Regions from separate parts of the Cytobacillus sp. FSL R7-0680 genome, predicted to be linked through region 1. Evidence: riboswitches for the same ligand, from Rfam matches in the RefSeq annotation. Region 1 holds a riboswitch; each other region holds the start of a gene.
The links. Region 1 has a riboswitch for cobalamin ahead of MKY26_RS07930 (ribonucleoside-diphosphate reductase subunit alpha). Riboswitches for the same ligand answer to the same signal wherever they lie in the genome.

Region 1 (3,048 bases):
TCTCGAAACAAATGAAAGAATTAGAAGGTGAAGGAAAAACAGCTATGCTTGTGGCTATTAACGGTAGAGCAAAAGGCCTCCTTGCTGTAGCTGATACGATAAAAGATTCATCAAACGAAGCGATTCAAAGGCTACATGATATGGGGTTAGAAGTTATTATGATGACTGGAGATAACCAGTTAACCGCACAAGCCATTGCTAAAGAAGTAGGTATATCAAAAGTCATTGCAGAAGTCTTACCAGAAACGAAAGCAGAAGAAGTAAGAAAGCTACAAAGTCAAGGGAAAAAGGTAGCGATGGTAGGAGATGGTATTAACGATGCCCCAGCATTAGCAACTGCCGATATCGGCATGGCTATCGGTACAGGTACAGATATTGCCATGGAAGCAGGAGACATTACACTTATGCGTGGTGATCTAAATAGTATTGCTGATGCAATCATGATGAGTAAAAAAACCATTCGTAATATTAAACAGAATCTTTTTTGGGCGTTTGGCTATAATACAATCGGTATTCCTATTGCAGCTGCAGGTTTCTTAGCACCATGGTTAGCAGGTGCTGCGATGGCGTTTAGCTCTGTGTCCGTTGTATTAAATGCACTTCGTTTGCAACGTGTAAGATAAAAATAACAAGTTCCGTATGAATTTCTAAAAAACATTCTATACAATAAACTGAATGAGAAAAACAAGCTAATTTAAATAGTTAGTTTGTTTTTCTATTTTTATAGAAGACATGAAGAAGATTGGTAAAAAAATTTTGTCCTTTAAGATAAATTATTTTCTTTTAATATGGAATATACCTTTAATTAATTTTTGCCCCACAACTTTAACACCATTGATTTATTTCAACAATTCTATGATTTTTTAATTTATTTACCAAAAAACTATTACTTTTCTGGTTTAAGCATACTCGTTTGAAGGTAAAAAAGTAGAGTTGGTCAGCTTGAACAATTTTTAATGGATTTCAAGACTTTTTTACACAAATAAGAAATGCTATTATTTATTATGGTCTTAAATTTACCGCTAAAAGAACGAAATGTATATTTTAGATTTAGATAAAAGAAATAAATTGTATTCTATGAAATGATGTGATATGATTACTCATACAATCTCAGATACAATATATAGTTATTTTTTTACTTCTTAACAACTACATATAGTAATTGGTTGAAGGAGTCCAAATGGACTTAAAATGGGAATCCGGATAAGCCGGAGCTGTACCCGCAACTGTAAGTGTGACGAAAAGAGGAAACCACTGTTCTTTTGAAAGAATGGGAAGGCTCTTAGTAGATTGATACACAAGCCAGGATACCTGCCTTCTTAATCAAAAGTTTCAATTCTTCGGGGCTTGAGAAGATGAAACGACAGTTGATGAAAAGAGTGTATTGTACACTTGTATTTATACTGTCGTTTGATCCGCTCAAGGTGTAACTGGGGCGGTTTTTTTTATGCCTAAATTTGATAGAAATAGTTTGAAGGAGGAAGGAATTTGAAAACAATGATTGATACGACAGTCAATTTTGAACAATTATATCAACAATTCAACAACTTACCAATTAGTGCGTTAGAAAAGCGTGCAGATCAATTAAATCACTTAGAGTTAGATAGTTTCTACGATCAGTTAATACTAGAATGTCTTTCTTACATAAATGTTAATGAACCTGATTGGACATATGTGGCTGCCCATTTATATTTAAAGAAGATTTATCAACAAGCAGCTGAGAACCGAGGGTACAGTGGTCAGGCTTATGGTGATTTTCATTCTTTAATTCAACAATTAAGTGATATTGATATTTATAGTCCTATTTTATTATCTAGTTATACAAAAGAAGAAATTGATGAATTAGGCAAAGAAATTGTCCCTGAAAGAGATCAGCTCTTTACTTATCTCGGGATCAAAATGCTTACGGATCGTTATGTAGCAAAAGATCGCCAAAAGAGGATTTTTGAATTGCCTCAAGAACGCTGGATGGTTATTGCAATGATTCTTATGCATCAAGAAGAAAAAAATCGGCTGCAATTAGTAAAAGAAGCTTACTGGGCAATGAGTAACTTATTTATGACCGTAGCTACACCAACTTTATCTAATGCAGGTAAGAATTGGGGACAACTATCTAGCTGCTTTATCGAAACAGTTGATGATAGTCTAGATTCAATTTATGACAGTAATACAGACATTGCTGCACTATCTAAAAATGGTGGTGGAATCGGCGTTTATTTAGGTAAGATTCGTAGTAGAGGTAGTATGATTAAAGGGTTCAAAGGCGCTTCATCTGGGGTGCTTCCATGGATGAAACAACTAAATAATACAGCTGTAAGTGTCGATCAACTTGGACAAAGACAAGGGGCAATTAGCGTTTATTTAGACGTTTGGCACAAGGATATCTTCTCTTTCCTTGATGCAAAGTTAAATAATGGTGATGAAAGATTACGTACACATGATTTATTTACCGGTGTATGTCTACCTGATTTATTCATGGAAAAAGTAGAAGAGCGTAGTAACTGGTATTTATTTGACCCACATGAGGTTCGACAAAAAATGGGCTTCTCACTAGAAGATTATTATGATGAAGAAGTTGGTGCAGGTACTTTTAGAATGAAATATCTAGAATGCGTCAATAATGAAGAGCTATCGAAGAAGGAAATTCCTGCTATCGATATTATGAAGTCTATCATGCGTAGTCAATTAGAAACTGGAACACCATTTATGTTCTATCGGGATGAAGTGAACCGTATGAATGCAAACGCACATGCAGGTATGATCTATTGTACAAATCTTTGTACTGAAATCGTTCAAAATCAAAGTGTAACAACAAGAGAAGAAGAGTATACAAAAGATGGTAAAATTGTCATCGAGAAAACACCTGGAGATTTCGTCGTATGTAACCTGTCTTCTATTAACCTTGCCAAAGCAGTGAATGAAGCAGTCATAGAACGATTGATTCCTATTCAAGTAAGAATGCTGGACAATGTAATTGATATTAATAAAATCCCTGTTATCCAAGGGCAGTTAACGAATAAAAAATATCGCGCGATCGGCTTAGGTACT
Region 2 (3,048 bases), on a different contig from region 1:
ATATTCCACAACCAATTGTATCGAGCAAGATATAATGTGCCGTGCGATAAGCCTCTTCACTTGTTATTTCATAATCCAATACATAATCAGCAATTTCCGTTAAAATAACATCGGTTTCAACCTTTTCATTCGTTTTCAGCATTTACTCGTACTCCTCCTCAATTTGGTAAAGTATGACGTGCACCTGAATAAATGACCCGCGGTCTAAATAAGCGGTTGTTTTCATGCTGTTCAATGACATGGGCACATAAACCAACCGTTCTTGCACTAAAGAAAATCGGTGTGTAAAGTGGGATAGGAATTCCTAACATGCCATAAACCGGTGCGGCATAATAATCTAAATTAGGGTATAGCCCTTTCTCAACTTCCATGATTCTTTCTCCTGCTTCACATTTTCGAAGCAACGAATCATCTCCATTTTGTATGGATAACTCCTGTAGAGCTTCCTTCATCATTAATGCTCTTGGGTCCATTTTTTTCATATAAACTCTATGACCAAAGCCCATAATCTTTTCTTTTTTAAATAGTTTTTTATAGAAGAGACCTTCCACGCCAGCGACACTTTCCGCTTCATTCAACATGTACATAACCGCTTCATTTGCACCGCCATGCAAGCTACCTTTTAAACTTGCAACTGCGCCCGTTAACGCTCCAAATAGATCGGATTGCGTGGAAGCAATTACTCTTGCTGCAAATGTTGAGTTTGGCATTTCATGTTCACTATATAAAAGTAATGATTGGTCAAATACTCTTTCTTCTAAATCGGAAGGTACTCTACCAGTTAACATATAGAAAAAGTTGGCACTATATGATAGGGATTTATCCGGTTCAATTCTCTCCAGACCTTGTAATATACGATAACTGTTAGCTACAATTGTCGGAACTCCGCCAAGTAGACGATAAGCTCTTTCTTTATTTGCTTGCTTCGACCTATCATCTAAGGTCGAATCATATCCAGCCAAGCTTGAGATGCCAGTGCGGAGCCCATCCATTGGATGTGTTCCTTTTGGTAAATGAGTAAAAACCTCCATTACGGCCGTTGGTATTTCATAATAGGACTTTAACGTATTAGCTAATGAATTTTTTTCCTCGTCTGTTGGTAATTGATCTTCTAGAAGTAAATGGATAATATCTAAATAGCTTTTCGTTTTTGAAAGTTGAATTAAGTCATAACCTTTTATGACAATCTCTCCATGAACAGTATCTAAAAATGAGATGCTGGTCTCAGAAGCTATGATTCCCTCTAACCCTGGTATATACTTCTCCTCCATGCTCACAATCATTTTCCTCCCATCCAATTACATCGTGCCTGACAATGCTGTAAGCCCTTTCAGCATTCCTTAAATATATTTGGATCTTCTCTTCTTCTACAGAGAGTGTTCGGATGTCTTCTTTATACTGATCTAATACTCTTTTTAAACTATAACTCTCAGCAGAATAGCTGTTCATCATGATCGTTGATTTCATTATGTTCACATAATAAGGAACGGTTCCAAACAAAGCTTTTTCCTCCGTTCTTGCTCACCTTTTTACCATATCAATCCATTAAAAAAACAACTTCTAGAAAGAAGTTGTTAAGTTCAAACGAATACTAAAATAAACATGCGACCTTGGCATGTATTCATTACCCGTACTTAACACCTCCTATATCCACGTAGGAATTGATGTTTACACTAAACAGGCAGGTCTCCTGGCTTATGGTCAACATGATACGAAACCTTCCCATCTCCAATTTTAGGAAACAGTGGTATCTTTCATATCACTCGCAAATACAGTTGCGGGACAGCGACGGAATCCAACCGTACTTCCCTTTTAAGTAAATAGACAAGCGAGCATTCTATTTACACCTATTTTTGAAAATATTCAATTGTTCTATTTAAATATATCAATATTTTAGAAAATTGACAATTATTTTCTTAATCGCACTACTTTTCACTTTAAAATTAACACTTTTTATTATAACAATTTAAATGTCGCCTACAAACATATCTTAAAAGAAATACAATTTTAACATAACATTTACCATTTTACAGAAAAAAATCTATCGCCCATAGACAGACAAGACGGCTTTTTGTTATAGTATATTAGTTACCATTGATAACTATTTTAAATGAGGTGAATATTATTATTGCTAGCCAAAGGTTCTTTCATCACTTTATGATGCTTTATCGCCCTTTTGAGAATAGACTGAACAGCTTATTAACGAAACATCAATTACAACGGGCACAGTGGACAATCCTTTATTATCTCTACCATTTTGGTCCAACAACTTTAGTAGAGATTGCTGCATATCAAGGTGTCGAAAAGCCAACAGTTACGAGGACCATAAATCAGCTTGAGGAATATGGATATGTAGAAAAAATCCCAAGCATGGATAAACGTGAAAAGAAAATGAAAATAACGAACGAAGGTGAACGCATATACAAAAAAATCCGCATTCCGATTGATCAGTTCGAAATGGAAATATTAGAGGGAATCACACCTGAGGAACAAGAAGAATGTATTCGTATTTTTGATAGTATTAAAAGCAATTTGTAAGGAGGAAGAAAAGAATATGAGTTCAACAAAAGAAAAATTATGGACCAAGGACTTTATCACCGTTTCTTCCGTAAACTTTTTTCTAACATTAGTGTTTTATTTATTAATGGTTACGATTGCGGTGTATGCCGTTGAAGCACATCATGCGACCGCCAGCCAAGCTGGCTTAGTTACTGGCATATTTATTATAGGAACATTGGTAGGAAGATTGTTTATCGGTAAATATATTGATCGTATTGGACGGAAGAAGACTTTAATCATTGGCTTACTATTATTTAGTTTATCAACAAGTCTTTATTTTATTGAAATTGATGTCAATTTCTTACTTATTACCCGCTTTATCCACGGTTTAACATTAGGGATGGCAAGTACAGCAAGTGGTACAATTGTCGCTTCAGTTATACCGCAAACAAGGAAAGGTGAAGGAATCGGCTATTTTAGTATGAGTAATACTTTAGCGACAGCAATAGGACCTTTTATCGGTATGTTAATGAGTCAATACACAACTTT
Region 3 (3,048 bases), 2.1 Mb from region 1:
AGACTGTTTCTGTAACTGTCATTGGCTGTTCAAATGAGACATCTCCATAAATGAGTGGTGGTTTGACACAACGAGAGCCATAAGACTGCACCCAACCGAATTTTGTGAATTGGAATCCGGCTAATTTTTCACCGAAGTATTCGACCATATCTGTGCGCTCGAATTCGCCATGAACAAACACATCAAGGCCTAGCTCTTCTTGAATATCAATCCACTTTTTAATTTCCGTTTTGATATATGTTTGATAGTCAGTAGCAGTTAACTCTCCTTTACGCCATTTTAAACGATTTCTTCTCACTTCCTGTGTTTGTGGGAAGCTTCCAATCGTTGTTGTAGGTAGGAGTGGTAGTTGGAAGGATGTTTTTTGTGTTGCTTGACGAACAGAATAAGGTGCTTCGCGCTCTGCTAGTGATGATGGTAAGTTTTGAATGGCTGTTTGTACTTGTTGATTGTTTCTAATAGAAGATTGATTTAGTGCCTCGATAGCAGTTCGTCTCTCGTTTATCTCATCTTGGATTTCCTCTCTTCCTTCTCTTATTCCTTTCGTTAGCACTACGATTTCTTGTAATTTTTCATCAGCAAAGGCGAGTGCGGTCTTTAATGTATGATCAAGTGTTTCTTCAATTTTGACTGAAACGGGTACATGCAATAAGCTGGATGAAGGCTGGATGATTAAGCGATCTTTCGGAACTATTTCTGTAATTTCTTCTATAAGAGAGAGCTTATTATCAAGTTTGGCGCCCCATATATTACGGCCATCGATGACACCTGCAGCTAATACTTTATCACTTGGGAAGCCGAATTTTTGTAAGGAAGCGAGGTTTTGACCTGCATCATGGACGAAATCAAGGCCGATCGCTTGCACAGGTAAAGAGGTAACAGCTTCATAATAAGTGATGCTTTCAAAATACGTTTGTAAAATGATATTTATCTGTGGTGCTGCCTCGTGTAATGTTTGGTAAACTGCTTGATAGAGTGAGATGTCTTCTTCTGTGAGGGTAGTTGCTAAAATAGGTTCATCGATTTGTACCCACAAGGCACCTTCTTGCTGTAATTCTTTTAAAATTTGTGCATAAAGAGGAACGAATTGATTGACGATTGATTTGAATTCACTTTCTTTATAGCCTTTTGATAATTTCACAAACGTAATCGGGCCCAAGATAACCGGTTTCCCGTCGATTTCAAGCTTCTCTTTTCCTTCTTTATAAAAGGCAAGTGGCCGGTTTTCAGCAAGTGTTGGCGTGAGGTTGTTGAGTTCTGGCACGATGTAGTGATAGTTTGTGTTAAACCATTTGGTCATTTCAGCTGCCACGGCATCTTTGTTCCCTCTGGCAATATCAAAATACGTTTCGATATCAACTTTCCCACCTCTGTATGTAAAACGCTCAGGAACAAGTCCAAACATCACAGCTGTATCAAGGACATGATCATACAGTGTGAAATCGCCAACCGGGATGAGATCAACGCCAAGTTGTTTTTGCTTCTCGAGAGAGGATAAACGAATGACTTCCATTTGTTGCAGAAAAGTCTCTTTATTCAACTTACCACTCCAAAATTGTTCTAGAGCTTTCTTCCACTCCCGCTTCTCGCCAATTCTTGGATAACCTACATTTGAACTTTTTACTTCAGTCAATTTAAACACTCCTTTAGATTGTATTTTCTCAACAAAAAATCTCTCTATTTATTATTAAATGAGAGATTCATACGCAATATTAACTAGAGTTGAGACCATTTGATTTGCTCAACACGTATTCATCACTCCTCTCTATGCATCCGTAGAGTCTAAGTGCAAACAACAGACAGGTCTCCTGACTTCGGATTATCGCTCGTTATCCCTTCCCATTTCTATTATGAAATAGTGGTCAATGATAAGTCGCTCTCCTTCACAGTGGCGGGACCGTGCCGGCATTCCACCGGGCTTCCCTTTTAAGCAATCATGCATCTGTTGCCTTTGTTATTAAGTTTTGAAAATACAAAAGACCTCTCTAATTAAAAATAGAGAGGTCTTTATCCTCTCTTATTTGCCAAAGCTATTACACTTTGCAGGAATTAGCACCTTTTTAACAAATAATTGTTAAAGGTTGCTGGGTTTCATCGGGCCAGTCCCTCCACCTCTCTGAATAAGAGAATTACATATTTATAATATTTTGAATTTTACAGATAGATTAGCATAATAAATGGAAGCTGTCAAAATAAATTCTTCATGAGTGATATATATCATCAGATTCAAGCCACTTGCGAAATTTATGTAGATGGTAATAATGCTTGCCATTAAGAATGACTTTTGGTGCGTGAGGATGCTTCTGTAATAGATCCTTCATGTCTGCTTCACTTAAATAAAAGTAAAGATGAAGGTGGCTTTGCTCCACAAGTAAATGATTCATATTACCTTCATTTTTACTACTAAATTGCTTCAACCCATTGCCTATGAAATAGCCAAGTAATGCTAAACCGACGGCAATCCAAATAAAATTCAACTCGAATTCCAATTTGTACTCCCCCTTAAATACATATATATCTACTTTAACATCTCCTAACGAATAGTAATAATATATTTTTTAGTGCCGAATCGGATCAATGCCCCCATAATTAAACCAATCTACCCTGTCTATCGCACCATCTTTCATAGATTGTATACTTGTCCGAGAACAAAATTGGCCAAGCTGTATATATTGATATTACTTAGTGTTTTTCTCGGGTTTGTGATGGAAAAGGCTATAGTTAGCACAAAGGAGACTATTAATTTTGCTGAAGGAGAGAAGTGAAGTGTTATGAATCTATCTGTTATTATTCCCATTCAGAATGAAGAATCTACGTTGTCAGCCGTTTTAGAAGAGTTAGTGAAGATTGAGCCATATGAAATCATCGCTGTTTTGAATGGTTCAACAGATGGATCGGAGAAAATAGCGGAAGCATTTGAATGTAGAAAGCTTGTTTATAAAGAACCTCTAGGGGTGGATATTGGACGAGCAATTGGTGCAAGGGAGGCAAAAGGGGATACGCTTCTTTTTATTGATGGTGATATTGTCGTTAGAGCTCAGGAGCTAC
Region 4 (3,048 bases), 380 kb from region 1:
AGCATCCCTATATAGTCGCTCAACATCGTAATCTCTCATATAACCGTATCCACCGTGAATTTGAACGGCCTCATCTGTTACATGCCCAAGCATTTCAGAGCATCGTACTTTGTTTATGGCACATTCCATTGCGAATGCTTTTAAAGAGGTGATTCCTTCATCCGTTGGAGCTTGATCAATCATATCTGCTGTGCGATAAGCGGCACTTTCACTTGCATAAATAGATGTCGCCATTTCAGCTAATTTTTCTTGTATCAACGTAAATTCAACCAGCGCTCTATCAAATTGTTGTCTTTCTTTCGCATAGCTAAGAGAAAAGTTGAAGGCTTGTTTAGCTGTGCCAATATTCGAGAAAGCTAGCTTCAATCTAGCTAGATTTAATATATTCATGGCAACTTGATGACCGTTTCCTTTTTCTCCTAGTATATTAGCGGATGGCACAACGACATCTTCCAATATAAGAGTAGCTGTTGATGATCCATGAATACCCATCTTTTCTTCTTCTGCACCAATCGATAGGCCTGCTGTGTTTTTTTCAACAATAAAAGCAGTCATCCCGTCATTTGTTTGGCAAAACACAACAAACACATTTGCTATGTGAGCATTGGTAATCCATTGTTTTTCCCCATTTATTATCCAACTATCACTCTTGCTGTTGTAAATAGCTCTTGTTTTAGGTGAAAGTGCGTCTGATCCAGCTCCTGCTTCCGTTAAGGCATAAGCACCAATCCAATCCCCAGAGATGAGTTGTGGTAAATACTTTTGTTTTTGTGCTTCTGAACCAAAATAAACATACGGTAATGTGCCAACACCTACATGAATATTATAGGAAACACTAAAAGCCCCACCGTATCCTATCTTTTCAGCAATAAGCCCGGATAATTTTTTACCAAGTGCAAACCCGCCATAATCTTCAGGTACATCAATAGCAAGTAGACCAAGTTCCCCTGATTTTTTAAACAGATTCTTAGCCACTTCATAGTTCTTATTTTCTAATGAATCCATTTGGGGCAACACATCATTCTTAATAAATAATTCTGCCGTTTGTGCAATGAGTTGTTCCTCTTCAAGAAAATCTTCAGGAGAAAAAATATCTCCCTTTTCTTCTAGCGTTTTTTTTAGCTTCGCCATCGTGCACTCCCTTTACATCTTTCTATCTCCTTTGATTGAGCGCTTGCTCAAATCAGTAGTAAGAAGCAAACCTCCTTCAAACAAAAAACAACTCCTATTAAAAGAAGTTGTTAAGTAACGAGTGGACAAACAAATAAACATGTGTAGTGTTATATACATGTTCTTCTATCCGCACTTAACACCCCCTATCCGCGTAGGTAATGATGTTGGCTAAAACAGGCAGGTCTCCTGGCTTATGGTCGTGGCGGATTTGCTCCTTCCCCATTCAATAATGAATAAGTGGTTATGTACAATCCGCTCGCAAATACAGTTGCGGGACAGCACCGGAGTCTAACCGGTTTCCCTTTTAAGCTTGATGAACAAGCACCTGTTTATTTAGCTTATTTAGTTTTCACACTAACAATATATCAATTTTTCGGAAAATTTACAATTTATTTTTTAGAATATGTATTCTCAGCTTAAAACGATGAAAAAGTTAGGCTCTTTATCATTTTTCTTCCAACCACAATATAAGCTAGATTCATTGATTGAATCCACTCCTACAACCCGAGTAGAAAAAGGTCAAATTCTTCATTTTGACCTCGTTTTATGTAACATGAAAGGTTAAATAAATTTACCCCCTAAAAGAGAAACACGCCTCCTAGATTGCAGAGGCGTGTTTTTCAAGTTTACTTAAATAAGTTAAGAAGTTTCTCGAAGAATCCTACTTTATCTTTTGTTTCTTTAACATCTTCTTTGTTATCTTTTATTTTAATCTTATCTGTTTGAATGACAAATTGGACTAGTTCCAACTTATCATTATTTTTATCTGATACAAAAGAAATTGGCTCATAATCAGATTTATCATATTGCGATATCATTTCATCAACTTCTTTTGTCACCTCCTCAGGAATGTCTTTAGTTGCATCATGTAATTGTCCAGTTCCATTATGAAGCGAGCCAGCTCCTTTCGTTAGTTGCTCAGCTCCAGATAGAGAACCGCTAATTCCTTCATGGATGTCATTATTTGATGTACTTAATTCAGAAACACCGCCTGTATAAGCAAGTAACCCTTGGTGGAATTGATTATAGTTAGATACCATTTCTTCAACACCAGATGTCAATTGTTTTAACCCTTCATCAATGTCAATTTGAAGAATAGATTCATCTATATTAGATGATATTGCACGGAGGTTACCTGCTGCTTCTCTCATTGATTGACTAAAGGTTGATAGAGGTTCAACCATGTCTGTAAGGTTATCTTTGGCTAGTAGTAGAACTTCTTGAGCAGCTTTTGTCCCTCTATAGGTTTCTACCAATTGATCAATTACCTCTTTATTCGCATTACTTTCATATAATTTATTTATCTCTTTATCTGAAATTTGGTTATCTGGTATCTGCTCCAGAGCACGGTTGATTTGTGTTTTTACCTCATTATAATTAACAACTACTTGGTCTACATCATTAGCTGCTTGTTCTAAATTATCCGCCACCTCAGGCAGATCGATTGTTACATTCTCGAGTTCCCCAATACCACTCACGCCACTGGCTTGTTTAATCTCATCTTTAATCAAAGATAAAGTATTATTTATTTGTGCTGATCCTTCAGTTAATTGGTCACCAGACTGACTTAATTCATTTAGTCCTTTTTTATATTGTGCAGCCCCACCCTCTAATGACCGTAAGCCTGATGAAAGTTCATTCATTCCTATTTCTAAGTCTCCGACACCATGATGAATGTCACCAATTGCCTCAGTTAATGAGTGAAATTCACTCGTCAATTCTTCAGTATCTGGGCTATCAATGGCAAGTGAAGCAGGTAAAGCAGATATTTGCACACCTTCTGTTTCAAAATGATTTGTTTCTGCCTCAATCGTAAATACTTCTTCCTGCTCAGGCATAACGGTAAAAGTGAGCTGCTTATCTTTGCCGGATTGT

Region 2: it holds a riboswitch for cobalamin, as region 1 does, so the genes downstream of both, MKY26_RS22425 (hypothetical protein) here and MKY26_RS07930 (ribonucleoside-diphosphate reductase subunit alpha) in region 1, are expected to answer to the same signal.
Region 3: it holds a riboswitch for cobalamin, as region 1 does, so the genes downstream of both, metE (5-methyltetrahydropteroyltriglutamate--homocysteine S-methyltransferase) here and MKY26_RS07930 (ribonucleoside-diphosphate reductase subunit alpha) in region 1, are expected to answer to the same signal.
Region 4: it holds a riboswitch for cobalamin, as region 1 does, so the genes downstream of both, MKY26_RS06195 (acyl-CoA dehydrogenase family protein) here and MKY26_RS07930 (ribonucleoside-diphosphate reductase subunit alpha) in region 1, are expected to answer to the same signal.

Annotation. Positions count from the first base shown of each region.
Region 1 is NZ_JBBPAO010000001.1:1,607,582-1,610,629, reverse strand. Features, by position in the region: gene MKY26_RS07935 (heavy metal translocating P-type ATPase) at 1-623, shown strand, start outside; cobalamin riboswitch at 1,156-1,333, shown strand; gene MKY26_RS07930 (ribonucleoside-diphosphate reductase subunit alpha) at 1,498-3,048, shown strand, end outside.
Region 2 is NZ_JBBPAO010000002.1:66,570-69,617, forward strand. Features, by position in the region: gene MKY26_RS22415 (bifunctional 2-methylcitrate dehydratase/aconitate hydratase) at 1-142, opposite strand, end outside; gene mmgD (citrate synthase) at 159-1,280, opposite strand; gene MKY26_RS22425 (hypothetical protein) at 1,225-1,500, opposite strand; cobalamin riboswitch at 1,664-1,866, opposite strand; gene MKY26_RS22430 (MarR family winged helix-turn-helix transcriptional regulator) at 2,095-2,538, shown strand; gene MKY26_RS22435 (MFS transporter) at 2,555-3,048, shown strand, end outside.
Region 3 is NZ_JBBPAO010000001.1:3,727,841-3,730,888, forward strand. Features, by position in the region: gene metE (5-methyltetrahydropteroyltriglutamate--homocysteine S-methyltransferase) at 1-1,633, opposite strand, end outside; cobalamin riboswitch at 1,782-1,961, opposite strand; SAM riboswitch class I at 2,015-2,127, opposite strand; gene MKY26_RS18635 (DNA-binding protein) at 2,202-2,489, opposite strand; partial or broken gene MKY26_RS18640 (glycosyltransferase family 2 protein) at 2,772-3,048, shown strand, end outside.
Region 4 is NZ_JBBPAO010000001.1:1,226,736-1,229,783, forward strand. Features, by position in the region: gene MKY26_RS06195 (acyl-CoA dehydrogenase family protein) at 1-1,131, opposite strand, end outside; cobalamin riboswitch at 1,333-1,517, opposite strand; gene MKY26_RS06200 (YhgE/Pip domain-containing protein) at 1,800-3,048, opposite strand, start outside.